4 regions of the Planococcus notacanthi genome follow, and region 1 is predicted to be linked to each of the others. Evidence: riboswitches for the same ligand, from Rfam matches in the RefSeq annotation. Region 1 holds a riboswitch; each other region holds the start of a gene.

Region 1 (5,795 bases):
CCCGCCTCTTCCGACCAGCAGAATCTTCGCTTCAGGCAATCGCTCCACTGTCGTCTCCTGCAGACGCTCAGCTAAAATCTCAACGAGCCGATCTTGGACACCAAGCGGTTTTCCGTAAGTAAAGCGGATATCCGGATAACGCAAGACCGATTTTTTGATTTCATCTGGAATGTCTTCGTAATAATGTCCGGCGCTCAGCAACAGAACTGGAACGACTGCAATTGCTGTCGCGCCTTGTTTGACAAGGCTGTCAATTCCTTCCCCAATATCCGGACTGGCCAGCTCCAAAAAGCAGGTTTCGTGAAGAGTTACATCTACCTTTTGATGAACCTGCTCCATAAACGCCATCGCTTCATCGCGTGTTTCTTTTACACGGCTTCCATGGCTTACGTAAAGTACAGCCTGCATGTCACCATCTCCTTATCCAACATGGGCGGCAAGCTGGAATTGCTGTTCGTCCTGCAGCTGCTCATACCATTGCAATTTGTCTCTCAATCGAACCACTTCTCCCACCACAATCATCGATGGATTCTCGAAATCCTTGGCGTTTCGGATAATGTCTTCGAGTGTTCCCGTAACCGTCCGTTGGCGTTCTGTCGTCCCCCATTCAATCAAGGCGATCGGTGTCGTCGGTTTTAATCCGTGGCGCATTAAGCGGCCACAGATTTCAGGAAGCTTGCTGACACCCATGTAGATGCACAACGTATCCATGCTTTTGACGACATGTTCCCAGTATTCATCCTGGTCGACGCCCACTTTGCTGACTCCTGAAATAAAGGCTACGGAAGAACTGTAATCACGGTGAGTGACCGGAATTCCGGCGTAAGCCGGCGCTGCAATGCCCGCTGTGATACCTGGAACAATTTCAAACGGGATATTGTGGTCCACCAATGCCTCTGCTTCTTCTCCGCCTCTGCCGAAGACGAAAGGATCGCCTCCTTTTAAACGTGTCACGATTTTCCCCTGCAATGCGAACCGGCAAAGCAGCTCGTTGATTTCTTCTTGCTTCAAGGAATGGTTATCGGGTTTTTTGCCGCAATAAATCAATTGGGCATGTTCTTTCGCTTCGTCCAGCAATTCCTGGTTTATTAAGCGATCATAAAGGATGACATCAGCCTTCTGAATGGCTTTCAACCCTTTCACTGTAATCAAATCAAGGTCGCCTGGACCTGCACCCACTAAATAGACTTTTTTCATAAGCTTCCTAGACTCCTTTTTTCAACCAGAGAAACGATGATTATGCCATTTTCTGATCGGTAATTTACTCTATTGCCGGCCTAATTATGTATGCAGGCCACATTCAGTTTTCGCAAAGCCTTTCCATCTGCCGTCGCGGCTGTCTCCATCAGTCGTCACTGCAAAAGAGCAATGCTTGCAGCCGATGCTTGGATAACCTTCGTCATGCAGAATGTTGTATTCCAGGCTATTCAATTGGATATACTGCCAAACATCGTCCCATGTCCAATGAATCAGCGGACAAACTTTAACCGACTTGAACCGGTTGTCCTTGTTGATGAAATCCGTCTTGCTGCGGCTGGCTGACTGCTCTCTTCTAAGGCCTGAAATCCAAGCCTGTGCACCCGAAAGTGTTTGTTCCAACGGCTTGACCTTGCGGATATCACAGCATTTATCCGGCTGGCTGTTCCATAGTTCATCACCGAACTGGCTGGCTTGCTCTTCTAACGTCAATTCCGGCTTTTTCATCCGGATATTCAATTTCGGGTAGCGCTTCTTGACGCGTTCAATCAGTTCATAAGTTTGGTTGAAGTGGACGTCGGTATCGAGAAACACCACTTCGGCATCGCTTTTCACCTTGGAGATCAAATCAATCAGCACCATGCCTTCTGCCCCAAAGCTGCAAGCATAGACAATATCCTCTCCATAGGATTCATAGGCCCATTGCAGAATATCAGCAGCCCCTTTCAAGAGATCGGCCGGTGCCAGATCTTTAAATGGATCTCCAGTAAATTGCTCGTACGAAACAGCGTGGCTCATCCTAACTTCCTCCTTTAAACTTCTATATATTGAATTAAAGATTTTCAGTAAGCAGTCCCGTTGGTTGGATATTCCTCCGTGCCACTAAAATAAAAACCCCCTCTTCCAATGGAACAAGAAGAGAGGGTACCAATTCGCAGTTTGCGGGGCCTGTCTTCTTATCTTCCAGATCCCAATGGAACCTGCTGGAATTGGCACAGTGTATCCGGTCAAAAACCAGAACTTGTTGCCGAGGCTTCAAAGGGCCAGTCCCTCCACCTCTCATGATAAGAAATACCTTATAAGATTACTTGGTTTTAATAATTTCTCTAAATACTATAGCAATAAAAGATAACTGTCAATAAAACTCTGAAAATATCATTTATTTACTTTCTGCAATACAGAGTTTCCATTTTCTTCATTCACTAGCCTTAAGCTTTTTAGATTCTTGCCAAAAACCAGCCATTCTTCAGGCTTTCTTTGTTGTAGGAAAAGCGGGTTTGGTCTTTAACGCTCTGCACAACTCCGCCAGATGCTTCGACAATCGCCTGGCCGGCTGCCGTATCCCATTCCATAGTCGGTGCAAAGCGGGGGTAATAATCCGCTCCCCCTTCTGCTACCAGACAAAACTTCAGTGAACTGCCTGCCGATATCTGTTCGATTGGTTGGCTATCGTCGTTTATCCGATCGATGAATTCCTGTGTTTCAGCGGACATATGCGAACGGCTTGTTACGATTCGAGTCCGGTCTAAAGCTTTTTTTGCAGTCAACAGAATGCTTCCCTCGAATAATTCATCGGTTTTTTCAAACTTTCGAGCTGAAGCAGCTTCCAATTTAAATGCGCCGCTGTTTTCTTCACCGTAGTAGAAAACATCCATGGCCGGCACGTAAATCACACCCAAAACCGGATAGTTCTCTTCTATTAAAGCGATGTTGACGGTGAACTCACCATTGCGTTTGATGAATTCCTTCGTGCCGTCGAGTGGATCCACCAGCCAAAAACGCTGCCAGTTTTTCCGCTCTTCATAAGGGATTTTATTGCCCTCTTCGCTGAGAACCGGTATGTCTGGGTAGGCAATCTGCAGTCCTCTTTCAATGGTCTGATGCGACCGCTGATCGGCAATGGTCAGTGGTGAATCGTCAGCCTTCGCTTCAATGATCAATTCCTGTCCATAAACCGCCATGATTTCTTTGCCGGCTGCAAGACTGATTTCCAGCAATTTCACTGGATCAATGCCACTGGCCATCAGCCCAGATATCCTGCTTTCTTCAAGTAATCTGTAATTGTCTGAACCGACTCTTCCAAAGTCTGCTTGTCGGTTTCAATGACGATTTCAGGATTCACCGGTTCTTCATATGGCGCATCGATGCCTGTGAATCCTTTGATTTCGCCGGCTCGTGCTTTTTTATAGAGGCCTTTCGGGTCGCGGTCTTCGCAAGTGTCCACACTGCATTTGACGTATATTTCAATGAACTCATCTTCTTCAAGCAAGGCACGCACCTGGTCGCGATCTTCCTGATACGGCGAAATAAATGCCGATAGCGTCAATACCCCTGCATCACTCATCAGTTTTCCAACTTCACCGATGCGGCGAATGTTTTCTGTCCGGTCTTCCGGGCTGAATCCCAAATTTTTATTCAATCCGTGGCGGACATTATCCCCATCCAATAGATAGGTACGGATTCCAAGTGCGTGGATCTCTTTTTCCAGGGCCACAGATACCGTCGATTTTCCTGATCCCGATAACCCGGTGAACCACAGCACCCCGCTTTTGTGGTTATTCAATTTTTGTCTGTCCTCTTTTGTGACACTTGATTCATGCCATACAATATTCGTTGATTTGGTCATCTTTTCTCCTCCTAAAACCAGTAATAGTAAACGATTCCGATGGTCACCGACATAACCAGAATGCTGAGTGGCGTGCCCACTTTGACATAATCCATGAATTTGTAGCCGCCTGGCCCATAGACGATCAAGTTGGTCTGATAACCGATTGGGGTAATAAAGCTTGCAGAGGCAGCAATCGTGATGATCACTGCGAAGCCCATGGGATCAAGCTGCAGGTTGCTGGCCATTTCAATGCCGATTGGAATCATCAGGACAGCCGCAGCGCTATTGGTGATCAGTTCTGTAAAGATGCTGGTCAGCAGGTAAATTAAAATCAGAATAGCTAGCAGGCCGAACGGCTGTCCGATTGCCAACAAGCCATCCGCCGCCCATTGCGCCAGACCAGTTTTGGTCATGGCCGCTCCTACCCCGAATGCACTGGCGATCAGCAGCAGCACATTGAACTGCACGTCGTTTTTTGCATCGTCCATTGAAACCGACTTGGTCACCAGCAAAATCAGCACAGCCAATGCCATGGCTTTGAACATGCTCAACCAACCGACAATGACACAGGCGATTGCCCCCAAAAGTACCAGTAATGAAAACCAGCCCACCAAGCGGCTTTCCTCAAGTGCCTTAGGCATTTTCATAGAAGACACTACATAAAAGTCGTTGGATTGCTGGTACTTTTCCACAAACCCATTGCCGGCGAGCAATAGCAAAGTATCGCCCGGCCGCAGAATGATATCGCCGACTTTGCTTTTGATGCGCTCGTTATTGCGGTGAACGGCCATTACACCTGCATCAAAGCGTGAGCGGAACTGGGATTGCTTGATGGTTTTTGACAATAGCGACGATTCATGGGAAACGACAGCTTCTGCAAGCTGCGTATTGCCGTTTTTCAAGTCATCCAATTGGAGGTTTGTACCCGTCTTTAAGGTCAGACCTTTTCTTTTTTGGAGATCTGCGATGGTGGCAATGAGCCCGGTAAAGATTAAGCGGTCTCCAGACTGGATGACCGTTTTGGAGCTGACCGACGAAATCCGTGTCTGATTCCGGATGATTTCTATCAAGTACAATCCCTTTAAATCACGTAATTTAGCTTCTTCCACTGTTTGGTTGATATGTGGAAAGGTTTCTTCCACCACCATTTCAGCAATGTATTTCCGGGAATCTTCAGCCACCTGTTGGCTGAATCCTTTATTCTCGGGCAAAAGCATATTGCCGATGGTGAATAGATAGATCAAGCCGACAATAGTGATGGGGATGCCGACAATCGCCAATTGGAACAGTGAAAATCCAGGAAGCCCATAATCGATCAGCATACCGTGGACTACCAGATTCGTTGAAGTTCCCATCAGCGTGATGGTCCCTCCTAAAATCGTTACATACGACAAAGGAATTAAAACCTTTGATGGTGCAATGTTCCTTTCTTCACACCATTTCTTCAATAATGGGGTCAGTGTCACGACAATCGGCGTGTTATTCAAAAAAGCAGAGATTAACGGAAGCGGCAGAAAAATACGGAACAGTGAACCTTTCAGGCTTTTGCCCTTGTTCAGCCAGCCAATCATCATCTGGTCGATTAGGCCATGCTTTTGTACAGTCCCGACTACGATGAACAATAAGGCGATGGTCAGCATTCCCGGATTGGAAAAGCCGCGCAACGCTTCTTCTGTCGTTAAAATTCCAGACAGCAGCAAAACCACCAATGCCGAAAACACAATCATATCTGGGCGGGCAATTTCAAAAAGGAGCGCACTGACCATAGCGATGATGACAATTAGCACAAAAACCATTGAGACTGACATGGGCAACCATCCTTCAATTTAGTTACTTGTTACGGTCTCCCGCAAGCCTTTAATAAGTACATCGGCTACTTCCGGACGGGAAAACTGTTTTGGCGGTTTTTCTCCGTTGCGAAGCAATTCGCGCACTTTCGTACCGCTTAAATGGACGTGGTTTTCTGCAGTGTGCGGGCACGTTTTGGCTG
Region 2 (5,795 bases), on a different contig from region 1:
TCCAGGGCCTGCAGCACGCTTGGAATAAACAAGATAAAGATGAGGTAATAAAGAATTTTCCCTATAGAATCCAGTTTGCTGTCCGCATCTTCTTTTGTTTTAGCCATATGGCCTTTCACCATAGCTCGGTCTGCCCCTGCTTTTTTTAATCCTTTCGTAAAAATGGCCCGAACGATCGTCGCTACTATCCATGCGATGAGCAGTAATAATAATGCTCCCAGAACGTTTGGAATATAATCGATGATCGTGTTGCCGACTCCTCTGAAAGAATTTCCTACATCATTCATATACTCAACTCCTTTTTGTTTTTATGTATCCTTTCTACTATCCCCTTACCGCCCTCCTGGTAAACTCCTTCTCTAGCTGATCGGCAGCCAAAAGAAAAAACCATCCTTTTAAGGATGGTTTTCAGGAACAACGAAAGGACTTCTAAGAAGCAGGAACCCCTCTTCTATCGCCAATGGTCAAAATCAATATCCCACACAGAAGCAACCCGACTCCCAGCCACGACAGTCCGCTCAGCACTTCTCCGACAACCGCCACCCCTAAAACAGCAGCTGTCAGTGGCTCAGCCAATGACAAAGTGACTGCAGAAGAAGAAGGAATCTGCTTTAATCCAAAAGAAAAAAGCAGATAGGATAGACTGGTTGCACCAATCCCTAAATAGATGATCAGAGAAAAATTGAGCGGTATGGTTATGTAGCTTACATCAAACAGCAATAAAAATGGCAGCAGACAGCAAGCACTCAATGAAAAAATCACAGCGACTGCAGAAACAGTCTCCATCGCCTTGAGAACAGATTTACTTACCAGCGCATAAACTGCAAAAGAAAATCCAGCGCCCAAAGCCATAGCGATGCCCACCGGATCCACCAGTTGCTGGCCTTTATTGGCAAATAACAGCACGCAGCCGGTTAATGCCAGAAGCGTCGCACTTCCCCAGATTCGGTCAGGTTTTCGGTTTAAGGCTATCCACTCGATCAATCCTGTTAGTACAGGTGCGCTTCCGATGGTGACAACGGTGCCGATAGCAATTCCAGTCATCTGGACGGAAGAAAAAAATAAAGGTTGGAAAAGCGCCATACTGATGGCTGCAAGAATAGTGGCAGGCCATGGAATCGTCCGGACCGATAGTTTCCTGGCTACAATTACGAACAACAGTAAAGAAAAACCGCCAATTGCTAAACGAAAAGCGCCGATTGATAGCGGATGGACTGCTCCTTGAAAAAAAGACTGGGCTGTACCTGTGGTTCCCCATAAAATTGCAGCCAGCAAAACCAATAAATACGCCATATAATTCAACATCAACACCCCTATTTTTGAACTTCTTCTTCTAACATACCATGGCATCAATGGTTTGAGATAGCGGTCTTCTTCTATTATAATAAAAGAAAAGAGGAGGAGATCCCATGTATATGACAGTCCAGGAAACTGCCGCATTTTTATCCATGCCTGAAGAACAAGTCAATCGCTACGTATTGGAAGGCCGTATTCGCGCAGTCCATGATGGGGAGCAGTACATGATCAACACCTCTCAGTTCGGAACACATTTCCAACAGCTGGAACAGGCCAAGCAAGCGCTGGAGGAATGGCGAGCCACGCCGATTCCAGACGATGTGGATATCAAGGACGAGGATTAACCAAAAAAAACACCTGATGTGGGATTGGATTCCCGCCTCAGGTGCTTTTTCATCAAATCCCGCTTAGCGTGTAAGCTCTGGCACTAATAAGCTTTTTAATTTTTCTTCGATAAAGCCGCCCCATTTTTCAAATTCCACGAGAAAACCATCATGGCCAAAATCGGTTTCAATGATCTCCCAGCTCGCATCCTTTTGCTCTTCAAGCCAAGGAACCAGCAATTCACTCGGATACAGCAAGTCATGCGTAAATGATAGAGCATAAACCGGAACATCAAGAATGGTTTCTCCGATATCGTGTGTGTTCATTGCTTTCAGCAGCAACAGGTAGCTATTGGCATCAAACCGCCCTGCCAGCTTCTTCCCTTGGTAATTCAAATAAGACTGCACATTGAATTCTTCTCCGGCTTTGCTGCGTCCGAAGCGCTGATTGAACATGCTGCCGCTGCGATAAGTGACCATTCCGGCCATTCGCGCGATTTGAAATCCCTTCAGCTGATCTGAGCTTTCATAATTCCCTTCATTGAAATCCCTATCGTTTTCAATAGCTTGAATTCCAATATGGTTAAAGGCGAGGCCATAATCGCTGTAATAAGGAGTAACAGCCAATGGGAGAATGGCATCCACAAATTCAGGGTACAATTTTCCCCACTCCAAGGTCTTCATGCCTCCGAGCGAACCGCCCAACACTCCTGCAAGATGATTGATGCCTAGTTTCTTTAACGCATTATATTCTGCGCGAACCATATCACGTATCGTCAGGGTCGGGAACTTAGCACGGTATGGCTGCCCTGTTTCTGGATTAATAGACAATGGGCCTGTTGATCCGTGGCTGCCTCCCAACACGTTAAAAGTGATCACTTGAAAAACATCTGTATCCACCGGCTTGCCTGGTCCGATTAACCCTGCCCACCATCCCGGGTTTTCTTCGGATCCTATTGCATATTGATCGCCCGTCAATGCGTGGCAGACCAGCACAGTTGGAGCATTTTCATCTCCATGACGTTCGTATGCCAGCTCTACATGATTTATCGTCTTCGTTGAATCCAGGGTTAATGAGCCAATGGATACTGTCGCCATTCAAATCCCTCCTTAAACGTTTTCCAAAACTGCGGCCTGAATGGCCTGCTCCAAATCGGCGATTAAATCTTCCGGATTTTCCAAACCGACCGATAAGCGGATCAATTCTTCCGTTACACCCGACGATTTCAGCTCTTCATCATTTAACTGCTGATGTGTAGTTGAAGCCGGATGGATGATCAACGACTTGGCATCTCCTACGTTCGCAACATGGGACCAGAGAGCCACACTGTCGATTACTTTGCGGCCCGCCTGCCGTCCGCCTTTGATGCCGAAATTGACAATCGATCCGAAACCGTCATTTTTCAAGTATTTTTTAGCCAATTGATGTGATGGATGATCTTCAAATCCAAGGAAGTTGACCCATTCGATCTGCGGATGCTGCTTCAAGTAGTCTGCAACAATTTGAGCATTGCTGCTGTGTTTCGGAATACGCAGGTGCAAAGTCTCCAGTCCTTGGAGCAAGGCATGTGCACTTTCCGGGCTCAATGAAGGACCGAAGTCACGAAGCAGCTGGACACGCAGTTTTGTCGCAAATGCAGCATCCGGTACATCGATGCCATAACGCAATCCGTGATAGCTTTCATCCGGCTGTGTGTAATTCGGGAAACGTGGATTGTCCCAATTGAATTTTCCTGCATCCACCGCAACACCGCCGATGGTCGTGCCGTGTCCACCAATCCATTTTGTAGCGGAATGAATGACCACATCAGCACCGAACTCGATCGGGTTGCTGCCATATGGTGAAGCAAATGTATTGTCAATCAATAAGGGAAGCCCGTTTTCATGGGCGATTGCCGCTACTTTCTCTACATCAAAAACGTTCAGGCTCGGGTTGCCGATAATTTCTCCGAATACCGCTTTTGTCTTATCGGTGATTGCCGCTCTAAAGTTTTCAGGATTGGTTGCATCAACAAATATGGTTTTAATGCCGTAACGCGGCAACGTATTGGCGAATAAATTATAAGTGCCGCCGTACAGGTTGCTGTCCGCTACGATTTCGTCTCCTGCTTCAGCAATATTTAAAATGGAGAACGCAATTGCCGCCATTCCTGAAGATAATGCGACTGCAGCAGTCCCGCCTTCCAATAACGCCACGCGCTGTTCAAATACATCAACTGTCGGATTCATGATGCGTGAATAGATATTGCCGGTGTCTTTCAGGCCGAAAAGGTCTTGTGCATGCTGCGTATCTTTAAACACATAAGAAGTGGTTTTGTAGATCGGCACCCCTCTCGATCCTGTTGTTGGATCCGCCTGTTGTCCGCCATGCAGCAATAAAGTTTCTGGTTTTAAGTTTGTCATTTTCTATTCCCCCTAATTTTTTTATTCATGAAAATCACCGAAGAGGACAGCAAAAAGCCCCCTTCGCTAAGAAGAGGGCCGTAAATTACGGAGTTACCTCCTCTCATCTGTCAGAACCTATCGTTCGGTTCTGTAGGAATTAGCACCTTTCCAGACATGGTCGTCTGTTGGTTGCCGGGCATCACAGGGCCTATCCCTCCGCCACTCTTGATAAGAGTTATTAAATTTAGTTTTTAGTCTTGTTGAGAAGTATAAAAATTTTAACAAGGTTTGTCAACCCTATTAGTCAAAAAATTTTGAAACCTTGTTTCTTCCCAAACGTTATCTTCTAGTATAGAAGGAGGAATGAATATGCTTGGATGGGTTCTGCTGTTGTTTATCGCAGGCTATGGAATCGGTTGTTTGCACGGTTCCCTCGCAGCACAATTTTTATCTGGGGTGAATGTCAAAAAAGAAGGCGTCAAAAATTCCGGTGCTTCCAATGCCGCCATCGTGCTGGGTTGGAAATACGGTTTGCTGGTTGCTTTGATCGATATTATTAAAGGCTTTGCCGCTGTCGCAGCTTGTCGTTTTCTGCTGGAAAAGGGTGCCTTTTCCCCCGAAATCATTTGGACTTTTCTATTTATAATAGGTGCCGGTGTCGTATTCGGCCATAATTTCCCATTCTATATGAACTTCAATGGCGGCAAAGGCACGGCTTCGGTGATCGGTGTCATGCTGGCACTGGACTGGAAGCTCGGGCTGGTTGGCCTGGCACTGCTCATCGGTGTTTCGCTTGCGACCAATTATTTGGTCATTGGTGTACTGGTCCTTTACGCAGTCTATTTTGTTATCGCTTTCGGTCCTGCCGTCGGACCATGGCCATTGCTGACAGCTTGTGCCTTATTTGCTATGGCCATATGGAAACATAGCGAAAATATTATTCGAATAAAAAATGGAGAAGAGAAGAAAGTTTCCTCCATTTTCAAAAAGAAACCAACAAAACCAGTCTGAAAGCGGTTCCAAACTCATTATTCTCTTCATTTCAAAGATTGTGAAATAAATATCAATAATTCCCTTGACTTTTTTGTTATTTCACCATAAAGTAAGAACCACGAATCGAATAGCATACATCACTTTCTTATCAAGAGAAACCGAGGGACAGGCCCTAAGACGTTTCGGCAGCAGATTTGTTTAAAAGCAAAAACTGTGCCAACTCCTGCAGATGCTCTAAAGCATTTGGAAGATGAGAATTAGATGGTTTCAACAGGAGCCCTCTTTTTTCTTATGGATGAGAAAAAAGAGGGCTCCTTTTCCATTTTCTCAGAAGAATGTGAGACACCGTCGATTTAATAAGATCCATTACAGCATGAGGAGGTTCAATCACCATGATTCAATTCGAAGGCGTCGCCAAGACCTACCAATCCGGGAAACAAGAAATCCATGCCTTGAACGGGATTGATTTGACCGTCGAAACCGGCGAGATTTACGGAGTCATCGGCTTTAGCGGAGCCGGAAAGAGTTCATTGATCCGCACCGTGAACCTGCTTGAACGTCCTTCTGCAGGACGCGTCTTAATCCAAGGGAAAGACATTTCCACTCTATCCAGCAAAGAAATCCGAACCATCCGTAAGGACATCGGCATGATTTTCCAGCATTTCAATCTGTTGAGTTCAAAAACGGTTTACCATAATGTCGCGATGCCATTGCTGCTCGCTAAGACATCGAAAAATGAAATTGATGAACAAGTGAAGCAACTGCTGGACTTTGTCGGACTGGCCGATCAGGCACAAA
Region 3 (5,795 bases), on a different contig from region 1:
ACGCCACCATAGTAGGGTCAAATCCAAGCATGACTTCCAGCAATCCGATTGCTGCCATAACAGCGCCTCCCGGAACTCCTGGAGCTGCTATCATCGTAACGCCCAACATTAAAATGAATGGAAAGAAATCGCTGAACACTGGGGTTCCGCCCGTCAACAATAAGACACCGATGGCACAGGACACCAAAGTAATGGTACTGCCTGACAAATGAATCGTCGCAAACAAAGGAACTGTAAAGTCCGCTACCCGTTCATTGGCACCCGATTTGCGTGCCTGGCGAAGCGTCACCGGGATAGTCGCTGCTGAAGACTGCGTTCCTAGAGCTGTAAAATAAGCCGGCATCATGGTTTTTAGTAGGATAAATGGATTTCTTCCTTTCAATGCTCCTGCTGTTGAATACTGCAGCAATAGCATTACCCAATGCAGAATGATGATCATGACAAAGACAATCGCAAACAATGACAGAATTTCAAATACGGCTCCGCCATACGCCATGTTCGCAAAAATACCAAAGATATGAAATGGCAAAAGAGGAATGATGACATAAGAAATTGTCTTTTCAATAATCGCCTGGAATTCATCAAAAAACGAAACCATAACTTTGCTGCCCGTTGACGCCATGCCGATACCGAGCAAGAACGCGAGAATCAGTGCAGACATCACACCAAAGACAGGGGGCATGTCTAATGTAATGAACGTCGCTGCTAATGCCTTTTCCGGATCTTCCATGCCACTTAAAGAACCTTCTTGCATAAAATTAGGCAAGACTGTAACTGCCACAAAAAAAGCTAACACGCCTGCTATGATGGTAGACGCATATGCTGCACCAGTAGCCATCCCCAGTAATTTGCCTGAACCTTTTCCTAATTTCGCAATACCTGGAGCAATGAACCCAAGAATGATCAACGGCACCACAAAGTTTAGGAAATTTCCGAAAAGCGATGTAAAGGTAGCGAAAACCCGCACCATACTTTCCGGTGCAACTAATCCAATAAGGACACCTAAAACGATTGCCACAATGATTCTCGGCAATAAACCAAAATTGAATTTCACGAAATTGTCCTCCTCATATGAACAAATGCTTCTTTTTTATTATTCAAAAGTAGCACAGACTAAGACAAAATGTAAGTTATACATTAATTTACGGAATATTTTTATTATTTCACCAAAAATAAAAAAGCATCCCGAAAGATGCTTTTTAAAATCAATCTACTGGTACGACCGCTCCGCCCCACTCTTCCAGAATGAAATCCTGGATTTCCTGAGATGTCAAAACTTCTACCAATGCTTTTACATTTTCATTCTCTTCATCGCCAGCGCGAACAGCAATAATGTTTACATAAGGCGACTCTGATGATTCAAGTGCAATTGAATCTTCCAACGGGCTAATTCCTGCATCAATGGCATAGTTGGAATTGATCAAGACAGCATCGCCTTCACCGGATTCATACATTTGAACCAGCAGGGCTGCCTCATAGTTCGCGTCAAACTGAAGATTTTTAGGATTTTCAACAACATCGCTTACTTCAGCAGCTGTTTTATCAACGCCTTCAGCCAATTTGATCAAACCTTCAGCTTCAAGCAGTGACAGAATACGCCCATGATCCGCTACCGAGTTGCTCATCAAAATCGTACCGCCTTCTGGAAGTTCATCAAGAGATGCGTAATCCTGTGAGTAGACTCCGATTGGTTCGATGTGGATTCCGCCAGCATTTTCGAATTCATAGCCATGATCCGCTACCTGTGATTCTAAATACGGAATATGCTGGAAGTAGTTGGCATCAATTTCACCAGACTCCAAGTCTTCGTTAGGGAGGACATAATCCTGATATGTTTCAATTTCCAATTCGATTCCTTGTTCTTCAAGAAGTGGCTGTGCTTGCTCTAGAATTTCAGCATGGGGTACATTGGAAGCACCAACACGCAAAGTCTTAGATTCTTCTTCACCCGCTCCGCCATTTCCGCATCCTGCAAGTACTAAAGCTGTCAACGCTGTTCCTACTACAAATTTCTTCATCTTTATCTCTCCCTTTTGCTGTGTTTTAGTTTATGGAACGGAAAATCCGCAATTACCGTTTATCTGCTTTTGTTGTTACCAAATCACCAATATATTGAATGACGAACACAATGATCAAGATTAGGATCGTCGCCATCAATGTGACGTCTTCACGGCTGCGCTGAAAACCATCCAGGAAAGCCAATGTCCCAAGGCCGCCTGCACCGATGATGCCTGCCATAGCCGTATAGCCGACCAATGCGATGGCTGTTACCGTAATTCCGGAAATCAATGCCGGTTTCGATTCAGGCAGCAGCACTTTCCAAATGATTGTGCCGGTCGTCGCGCCCATAGAGCGTGCTGCTTCGATGACTCCTTTGTCGATTTCCTTTAATGCAATCAACACCATGCGTGCATAAAATGGAGCTGAGCCGATGATCAATGCGGGCAAAGCTGCGTTTGGCCCCCGAATGGAACCCATCAGGAATAACGTAAAAGGAATCAATAAAATAATCAAAATGATAAATGGAATGGAGCGGAATATATTAACGAATGCACCTGTCAGCCAATTGACCACTTTATTGGCCCATAATTGCTTCGGAGCTGTCAAAAATAACAGGATTCCAAGAGCCAAACCGATGATGAATGTAAACAACGTTGATAAAGCTGTCATATAAAGAGTTTCAAGTGTGGCTTCCCACATACTGTCCCAATCTACATTGGGGAATAACGAATCAATCATTGTGCATTACCTCCGTTTGAACATCTTCTGAGTGGAGAAATGCCAAAGCTTCTTCCATTTCACCAGGAGAGCCTTTCAACTGAAGAATCAATGTTCCATAAGCTCCACGTTGCGTATGCGAAATATTGCCTTGGACGATATTGACTTCCACCGAATGGCTGCGAATCAGTTTTGTCAGAATTGGCTGTTCGGTTTGTTCTCCGACAAAAACCAATTTCACCAGTTCGCCTGTCGGATACAACTCACGAAGGTTTTTGATGGTTTCCTGTGAATCTCCACTATCAGTGACCTGGGCCACAAAGCGTTTGGTGATTTCTTCTTTTGGTGATTGGAAAACATTCAGAACATCCCCGAGCTCCACGACACGCCCGCCTTCCATTACAGCAACACGATGACAGATTTTTCGGATGACGTGCATTTCATGAGTAATCAATACGATGGTCAAGCCTAATCGCTTGTTGATATCGACCAATAAATCTAGGATTGCATCTGTCGTTTCCGGATCAAGTGCAGAAGTTGCTTCATCACATAATAGGACTTCCGGATCGTTCGCCAGCGCACGGGCAATACCGACACGCTGCTTCTGTCCGCCAGACAGTTCCGATGGATAAGCATTTTCGCGGCCCGATAATCCAACCAGCTCAATCAGTTCCTGCACCCGTTTTCCACGCTGCGCTTTTGAGACTCCCGCAATTTCCAAAGGGAATTCGATGTTCTCTTTAACCGTCCTCGACCATAATAAGTTGAAATGCTGGAAAATCATGCTGACTTTTTGGCGCGCTTTCCGCAATTCCCCGCCTTTAATGGACGTAATTACCTTTCCGTTGATTTCCACAGTGCCGGAAGTCGGTTTTTCCAATCCATTCAACAAGCGGATTAATGTACTTTTACCGGCTCCACTATATCCGATAATCCCAAATATTTCTCCATCAGCAATAGATAAATCAACTTGGTCGACAGCCGTAAGAACCGCCTTGCCTGTATCAAATTTTTTCGTCACTTTCTTTAACTCGATCATTCGTTGAACACCCCTGAATCCTAAAAATAAAAAACCCTTCCGCGCATAACTGAGCAGAAGGGCAAACGTATATTATACGGAAACCAATCTCTCATCTTCCAAAGCTTTCGCTTCGTGTGATTTGGCACCATTTCATTTTCATGACGGTTGCCGGGCTTCATAGGGCACTTCCCTCCACCACTCTTAATAAGAGTTCGATATGAAATTAGTAAAACAGAATAGATTTTAATTGGTGGTAAATCTTACGCTTCGCCTATTTCAAATAGAGTCCCGCGCTTTTCTTACCAGAAATTCAATTTACCATGACCGGCTATATTCGTCAACAGATTTCAACTTGCCATATAAATAAGGTACCGATTGGAAAGCGTAAATCTTTTCCTTGAGCTTCCCATTCTCTGTAATCAGCAGGCAAGGAACACTTTCCACTTCATACATTCCTGCAATTTCCTGTACATAGTTCAAGTTCGCTTTGCCAATCGGAAGATCCGGCAATAGTTCTGTGACAACCGACAGCATTTTGGAAGCTACCTGACAAGTCCCGCACATCGGTGTGTATAAGTAATACGCGGTAGTGCGATTGGTATTCTTTTCTTTGATCCATTCTTTATGAGTCCATTCCTGCATCGTCTTCATCCCTCTGTTAATAGCTTATTGACCTGGACATTCGCTGAGATGAGCACATCCATCAGGATCCGGAGCGGCGTTGCTGCGACTTCCTTGTAGCTCCGGTTCACATAAAAATGCCGGGCTTCAGGGAACTCACGCTTGACCAGCTTCCGCAATTTTTCTCCTGAAGAGTCTGCATCCACTAATATAATGATGTCCTGGCCTTCATATGGCAGCAGCAATTCTTCAAGTCTCGTTGGACTTACTGTACCATTTGTGCAAAGAATCGTCACGGGTTCTGCAATGAGCGGTGCAATTCTCGTCTTATCACTGAGCCCTTCCACAACAATCACCTTTCCCATAACACTCACCCCATCGAATATAGAATAAGTTCAAAAGCTGTTTCTATATAAGTTGAAATATACCCCTTTATATTGAGTTATTCCACAAATAAGCTTTTCAAAAACCAGTTGGTGCACGGTTAGTTCAAGAGATTGGACTCGATACCTAGTGAATAGGGGTTCTTCACAACTCTCTCCGTCTTTGGCGCAAATAAAAAAAGCGCCAAATTAAAGGCGCTTTCCGGGAATTATTCGTTGGTCATTTCTTTGTATTGATCAGCATTCATCAGATCACTGATTTCTTCTTCAGAAGGGGCTTCAATAACCACCATCCATGCCTGCTCGTAAGGTGACTCGTTGACGAATTCCGGGCTGTCTTCAAGCTCGGAGTTGACTTCGATCACTTTGCCGCTGATTGGTGCATATAATTCCGAAACTGTTTTAACGGATTCAACGCTGCCGAAAGGCTGGTCTTTTTTCAGTTCATCGCCAACTTGTGGAAGTTCAACAAATACGATATCTCCCAATTCAGCCTGTGCGAAATGAGTAATTCCGATACGCGCATTGCCATCTTCGATCTTAACCCATTCATGTTCTTTAGAATAACGAAGTTCTGCTGGTGTGCTCATCTTGACCCCTCCAAATTATGTAGTTGATTCAATTTCAGTTTGACATAAACAGCTGTGAAATACAAGATGATGCCGTTTCTTAAAGCCAGTTATTCTGGTAATCGGCTTCTTTAAAACCTAGTGTCACCTTTTTTCCATCCCAAGCCAACGGACGCTTGATCAACATGCCATCTGAAGCCAAAAGCTCTAATTGCTGTTCTTCGGTCATGGTCGATAATTTGTCTTTCAAGCCAAGCGAACGATAGATTAAACCGCTTGTATTGAAAAACTTCTTCAATTCCACACCGCTAGCCTGATAGATTTCAGCCAATTGTTCTTTTGTCGGCGGGTTTTCTGCGATATGTATTTCATTATATTCCACATTATTTTTGTCCAGCCAGCTTTTCGCTTTCCGGCAAGTTGTGCATTTCGGGTACGCATAATAAGTAATCAAGTTAGAACCTCCCTTTTTTCTAAGCTTAC
Region 4 (5,795 bases), on a different contig from region 1:
TGAGGTACTTCGCCGTCAGTAGAATGGAGATCCGCGAAGTGGCGCCCACTCCAGCCGCTCCATTCCAATCCCAGGAATTCGTTCATGTCCTGGGTGACTTCTTCCGTAGTTGGGGAGGCGAAGGTATTGAATTCTACAACCAAGTCCGTGCCTTGGGACTGCACCTGCTTTTTGATGGTTTGCCATTCAGCCATTTCAAGCCCACCGGAAAGCATGGATGAAGTGCCCGGCTTTTTCTCTGCAGACTGCCAAGGAAGATCTTCTTCATAGACTCCATAAGAATCCGCTAAATAAATCAAGTCCGTTCCAGATAGATCTTGAGGCAACTCACGGGTTGTATATCTTTCCGCTTGTTCATCCGGAACAAAGCCGTAATAATCGGACTCTGCCTGATAGGGCTCCTGGGATTCTGTTACATAGCGATGGTGATTCAACAGCCAGGTCAGTCCTTTATGTTCCCGGTAGCTTTCAGTCGGAACTGTTTTATCGAGTATGGCTATGTTTACTATTTTTTCTTCTTTAAAGAACCAGACAAGAACGGGCAGCAAAAGCAGAATAATAATTGCTGTTATAGATAGAAGGGTTTTCTTCATTCATATCACTCATTTCTATTTACAAAATATAACTCAAAAGACATTATAGCTTAAAAAACATTAAAAATAGAAAAAAATTACCTGTTTTTCAAAATAAAAAAGACTCGATTACTCGAGTCTTTTTGAAAAATTATTAGCTTTGTACACTGCCTTCTTCCTGGTAAACCGGTACCCATCCTTCAGTCGTTACAAAAATACGGATAGCTACGACTTTGCGGTCGTCAGCAAGTGTAAAGTAATGGGTGATGTTTTCAGGAACCGAGATTAAGTCGCCTGGCGTCAAGTGAACTTCAAAAAAACGTTCGTCTTTTCCTTGGATGATGAAGACGCCGTGTCCGCTGACGATGTAACGGACTTCGTCATCTGTGTGAATATGCTTGCGCTGGAAGTTTTTCAAGAGCTCATCCAATTTCGGATTAGAGTCAGACAGGGAAATGATATCCGCTGCCTGGTAGCCGCGGCGCTCGGAGATGTCATCGATTTCTGTTTTGAATGCCTGAAGGATTTCGTCTTTGTCAGCATCGCTCAAATCAAATTTTTCGCGCAGGTTCTCCGGCAATTTAGTGTTGTCCCAATGTTCATAAACGACTTCCTGCTGCTCCAGAAATGCCGCTACTTCGTTTTGTGCCTCGATTGTTTCGTTTGTTCCTTGAATTTTAATGATCGCCATTTAAATCTTCCTCTCTTATTTTAACTGTAGTTGTAACGCTAATTGGTATTGAAATAAAAATTCGCTGGCTTCAAGCAGCTTCTTTGCTTCAAAGCCGTCTTTTCCCCAAACGGTGATGCCGTGGTTGCGGATCAGCACCGCTCCTTTATCGGCAGTGATATAAGGTTCAAAGGCTGCGGCAAGCGTCGGGATATCGGCGTGATTTGGAATGATCGGAATGGTCAATACAGCATCTTCTTCCCATAATCCAAAGGCCTTGATCAATTCCTGTCCCTGGAAATCGATTTTTCCGGCATCTCCGTATAATTCGGAAATGACGTTATTGGCTACCGTGTGGACGTGGAGGCTGCAGCCGGCCCCTGTCTTTCCATATATCGCACAGTGCAACAAAGTTTCTGCAGAAGGCTTCAATAGAGTCCCGGCAGCCGGCTGTCCATCGGCATCCACAAGAAGGAAGTCTTCGTCAGTGCGTTTTTTCTTGTCTTTTCCGCTGGCGGTAACCAGAAATTCAAGTGGCTCGTCCGCCACTTTGATGGCGAGATTTCCGCTGGTTCCCATAAACCAGTCACGAATAGCCAGTTCATCTTTGACATCGGCCAGTTCCAGCCATTTATCGTGCAATGCCGTCATGACTTCACCCCTGTATAGTCATCCACAATGGCGATGACTTCATGGAAAGTTTCAAACGGTTTATAATCGATGTCCGCTTCCTGGCATTTTTCAGCCAGCAGATCCCGGGCAATGACAAAATCAGCTTGTTTGGCGGCTTCCCAGTCACTTATGGAATCGCCGATGACGATACTTTTGGCGCTGCTGCCTAGAAGATCCCGAATGACGGATGGTTTGCAGCAGCCACAGCCTTGGCTGGTACAGGTTTCGTCACAGCCATGTGGAAATACCAGTTTGATGGTGTCTCCTGAAAAATCGGCGCTGTTGCAATAGATGCCGTCAAAAGGTTCAAATGGTTCAAGCAGCGGGTAAACAAAGAAATCGATGCCGCCGCTGACGATGTACAAAGGAAGTTGCTGTTGCTTTGTATAAGCGACAAAATCGCTGAAGCCTTCGCGTATTTCCGCCTGCTCCAGCACATATGAAATGATGTCATCTTTTGCCTCGACCGGAAGGAGGGAGAACATCTTCGCAACACCCTCACGTATCGAAATGGATTGGTCAAGAATCTGGTTTTTGACGGTTTCCCAGCCCGGCGGATTAAATTTCTTCATAATGGCGATGATGTTGTCATTGGCTGTAACGGTGCCGTCAAAATCGCAAAAAATAATCGGTTTACTCAATTTGTTCACCCCCATAGCTCAAGTGCTGTTTGTAGTTCTTGATGTTGTTTGCCTGCCGCCTGCAGAGTTTCCCCCTGCAGGACCGCATCGATGGCCTGCCTGAAAGCCTGTCCGCCGCCAGCTGCACCAGCGGGATGTCCATGGACACCGCCGCCGGCATTGATGACACTGTCGATTCCATAATCAGCCATCAGCAATGGCACAAGGCCAGGGTGGATGCCTGCAGATGGAACGGGGAAGCTGCGCTTCAGAGGGCTGTCTATCGTCAGTTCTTTGCCGAGCGCAAGGGCCGCTGTTTTCTCCAACGCAACACTGCCGTAAGGAGAAGGAAACAGGGAGAAGTCAGCTCCTGCATAGCGGATCAATTTCCCGAGTGCGAGCGGTGTAGCGAGACCATAGAAAGCGGAAGAAGTGAAAGCGCCGCTGAAAGCCGGATGTGCCATGAGCGGCAAAGCAATTTCATCATCTTCAGCCAGTTCCTGCAGTACATCGAGCCCATATGCATGAACATTGAACAGTAAAGCATCCGCTCCAAGTTCACGTGCTTTTCGTGCTTTTCCTCTCAGTTCGGAAGTTCGCCCTGACAAGTTCACCGCATAAAGTGTACGATGGCCTGTTTCTTCATAAACGCTTGTCAGTACGTCTTTGCCAGTGGTGATTCGTTTTTCAAATGGAGTCAGTGGATTGTCGAATAAAATTTCATCGTCTTTGACCAAGTCCACACCACCCAATGCCTGTTCACGCAATTGAGCAGACAGAAAATCCAGATCGCGGCCGATGACGCCTTTGAATATGCTCATCAGAAGCGGTCGTCCGGCTACGCCAAGTGTGTTGCGGATTTCTTCAATGCCGAAGCGTGGGCCGGGAAAATGGCTGAGCAAGTCGTGGCTGAAATCCAAATCCACTAACTTCACTTCTCCGTCCAATGACAATTTTCCGAAAACCGTGGTCAAGATGGCCGGAAGGTCAGCAGAGAAATTGGCGGACGGATAAGCGACAGCAACTTCCGCTTTGACCAGTTCGGGTTTCAATGGATGGTTGATTTCTTCAAATTCCTTAACGGAAACGACGTTTCCTTTATGGTGTTTCAGCTGCTCCTGTTCGAGGAGCGGCAAATCGGTCCAGGAGCCGATCGTCAGACCCAAAGCGATGCCTTCCGCCTTTTTCTCAAAAGAACCAGGCTTTCCGTATAATTGATAAGTAGCAGTCAAGATGCTCATGTATTCAACACTCCCATGCAATTTTAAAAAATAAAAAACCTCTTCAAATAAGAAGAGGTTAAGGGCTTTAACAACTTCTTATTTCTCAGCCATCGGTTCTGGCTGCAAGAATTAGCACCGTGTCCACCATTGGACCGGTTGCCGGGTATCGTAGGGCTTGTCCCTCCACCTGCTCTGAATAAGAAAGATATGAAATTGGGTAAGTTTTTTGGGCTGGTCCTACTTATAGAATCTCAGCGTAAAAAGAAATGATCGTTCGAAATGGTAGAACTGCTTTAATAGAGTAAAGTAATTCTGATTATTTCATGCGCACCGAAATCTGTCAACAGCATTGTTGCAAAATTGTTTTTATTTAAAAAATGTGATTGACAGTCAATTCTGAATCGTGATAGGATTCATTTCAGAACTTAATAGCACGACAAGCAGTACTCTTATCAAGAGCTGGCAGAGGGATTTTGGCCCGATGACGCCCAGCAACCGACCGTAATACCGTTGTGAGACGGGGCGCTTTGGCGCCAGGATGAATATCCTGTAAGGCACGGTGCTAATTCCATCAGAAATTTATTTTCTGAAAGATAAGAGGCATGGGATCTCTTATTCTGGCCTCTTTCTTTTGGAAAGAGGCTTTTTATATTGCAGAGAAAGGGAGATTGACCATGACACTTACGGCTCCAACCACCTATAAATCATTAACCGAAGAAGCTGCCATCGAATTGGCGAAAACTATTCAAGCATTTGATCATAAAGCTCAATTGACGTGCCGGGAAATCGGCGACGGCAATTTAAATTATGTTTTTCAAATTGAAGAGGCAGCCACAGGCAAGAGGCTGATCATCAAGCAGGCTTTGCCATATGCCAAAGTCATCGGCGAAAGTTGGCCGCTGACATTGAAGCGTGCGACGATCGAAGCCAATGTTCTGAAGAAGCACGGCGAGTTTGTGCCGTCTTTGGTGCCGGCCGTCCATGCAACGGACGAAGCATTGGCTATAACGGTGATGGAAGATTTATCGCATCTCGAAATTGCGCGGGAAGGCTTGATCAACGGCCGGCAATTTCCAAGGCTGTCACAGGATATCGGCGAATACCTGGCACAGACTTTGTTCCACACTTCTGATTATGGGCTGCATCCTTTTGAGAAAAAACGCTTGGCTGCTGAGTTTTCCAATCCGGAACTATGCAAAATCACAGAAGACCTGATTTTTACCGATCCATTTTTTGATGTTGACACCAATGATTACGAACCACAGCTGCAGGCAGCAGCAGAAGCGATTTGGAACGACCGCAAACTGCAGCTGGAAGTGGCGAAATTGAAGAAGAGTTTCTTGACTGAAGCGGAAGCGCTGCTTCACGGAGACCTTCATACCGGCAGTATTTTTGCGGGGCCGGCCGAAACGAAAGTCATTGACCCGGAGTTCGGCTTTTACGGCCCGATCGGCTTTGATGTCGGATTGTTTCTGGCCAACCTGATTTTCCAAACGATTACACGGGAAGGCGAGGAGCGCCAGGAAATCGTAGCTCACATTGAAAAAACATGGGAAGTATTCGCTTCTTCATTCACGGAACTGTGGCAAACGCAGAGCGTTGAATCGTTCAAGGAGACCGAAGGATATCTTGAATATGTCCTCGGCAAAGTACTGGCCGATGCCGTCGGTTTCGCCGGCTGCGAATTGATCCGCCGGACGATTGGCCTGGCGCATGTCAAAGACCTGGACAGCATCGAAGACAACGATAAGAGAATTTCCTTCAAGAAGCAGGCATTGCAGAGTGGGCGGGAATTAATCCTGAAGCGTGAACAAACTGCTTCGATCAAAGACTTGGTGGAAATTCTGAAGGAGGCACGCATATGAGCATTCCGTTATCCATCAAATGGGACGGAGAGCAGCTGACCATCCTGGATCAGCAGAAACTGCCGCATGAGATTGACTATTTAACGCTTGAAACGGTAGAAGATGTATATAACGCGATTTTCTTCTTGAAGGTGCGCGGAGCTCCGGCCATCGGCATCACGGCTGCATATGGC

The links. A riboswitch is a leader RNA that binds a small molecule or an ion and turns the genes downstream of it on or off. The one in region 1 is predicted to bind S-adenosylmethionine.
Region 2: linked by a shared signal. The riboswitch ahead of QMA01_RS10600 (O-acetylhomoserine aminocarboxypropyltransferase/cysteine synthase family protein) and the one ahead of QMA01_RS15210 (phosphoadenylyl-sulfate reductase) in region 1 are both predicted to bind S-adenosylmethionine.
Region 3: linked by a shared signal. The riboswitch ahead of QMA01_RS16075 (methionine ABC transporter ATP-binding protein) and the one ahead of QMA01_RS15210 (phosphoadenylyl-sulfate reductase) in region 1 are both predicted to bind S-adenosylmethionine.
Region 4: linked by a shared signal. The riboswitch ahead of mtnW (2,3-diketo-5-methylthiopentyl-1-phosphate enolase) and the one ahead of QMA01_RS15210 (phosphoadenylyl-sulfate reductase) in region 1 are both predicted to bind S-adenosylmethionine.

The regions. Positions count from the first base shown of each region.
Region 1 covers NZ_JASDCQ010000004.1:391,453-397,247, forward strand. Annotated here, with positions in the region: gene QMA01_RS15200 (sirohydrochlorin chelatase) at 1-408, opposite strand, end outside; gene cobA (uroporphyrinogen-III C-methyltransferase) at 421-1,197, opposite strand; gene QMA01_RS15210 (phosphoadenylyl-sulfate reductase) at 1,282-1,995, opposite strand; SAM riboswitch class I at 2,151-2,268, opposite strand; gene cysQ (3'(2'),5'-bisphosphate nucleotidase CysQ) at 2,415-3,221, opposite strand; gene cysC (adenylyl-sulfate kinase) at 3,221-3,823, opposite strand; gene QMA01_RS15225 (SLC13 family permease) at 3,835-5,613, opposite strand; gene sat (sulfate adenylyltransferase) at 5,632-5,795, opposite strand, start outside.
Region 2 covers NZ_JASDCQ010000002.1:614,071-619,865, reverse strand. Annotated here, with positions in the region: gene QMA01_RS10620 (mechanosensitive ion channel) at 1-287, opposite strand, end outside; gene QMA01_RS10615 (DMT family transporter) at 430-1,305, opposite strand; gene QMA01_RS10610 (helix-turn-helix domain-containing protein) at 1,410-1,640, shown strand; gene metX (homoserine O-acetyltransferase MetX) at 1,704-2,717, opposite strand; gene QMA01_RS10600 (O-acetylhomoserine aminocarboxypropyltransferase/cysteine synthase family protein) at 2,730-4,022, opposite strand; SAM riboswitch class I at 4,123-4,239, opposite strand; gene QMA01_RS10595 (glycerol-3-phosphate acyltransferase) at 4,374-5,015, shown strand; SAM riboswitch class I at 5,140-5,254, shown strand; gene QMA01_RS10590 (methionine ABC transporter ATP-binding protein) at 5,390-5,795, shown strand, end outside.
Region 3 covers NZ_JASDCQ010000005.1:130,439-136,233, reverse strand. Annotated here, with positions in the region: gene QMA01_RS16090 (dicarboxylate/amino acid:cation symporter) at 1-1,054, opposite strand, end outside; gene QMA01_RS16085 (MetQ/NlpA family ABC transporter substrate-binding protein) at 1,206-2,018, opposite strand; gene QMA01_RS16080 (methionine ABC transporter permease) at 2,071-2,739, opposite strand; gene QMA01_RS16075 (methionine ABC transporter ATP-binding protein) at 2,732-3,757, opposite strand; SAM riboswitch class I at 3,846-3,950, opposite strand; gene QMA01_RS16070 (thioredoxin family protein) at 4,055-4,381, opposite strand; gene QMA01_RS16065 (ribonuclease M5) at 4,387-4,725, opposite strand; gene gcvH (glycine cleavage system protein GcvH) at 4,953-5,333, opposite strand; gene QMA01_RS16055 (arsenate reductase family protein) at 5,413-5,766, opposite strand.
Region 4 covers NZ_JASDCQ010000002.1:115,638-121,432, forward strand. Annotated here, with positions in the region: gene QMA01_RS07960 (hypothetical protein) at 1-593, opposite strand, end outside; gene QMA01_RS07965 (1,2-dihydroxy-3-keto-5-methylthiopentene dioxygenase) at 727-1,263, opposite strand; gene QMA01_RS07970 (methylthioribulose 1-phosphate dehydratase) at 1,279-1,893, opposite strand; gene QMA01_RS07975 (2-hydroxy-3-keto-5-methylthiopentenyl-1-phosphate phosphatase) at 1,890-2,555, opposite strand; gene mtnW (2,3-diketo-5-methylthiopentyl-1-phosphate enolase) at 2,561-3,775, opposite strand; SAM riboswitch class I at 3,851-3,960, opposite strand; SAM riboswitch class I at 4,204-4,357, shown strand; gene mtnK (S-methyl-5-thioribose kinase) at 4,432-5,622, shown strand; gene mtnA (S-methyl-5-thioribose-1-phosphate isomerase) at 5,619-5,795, shown strand, end outside.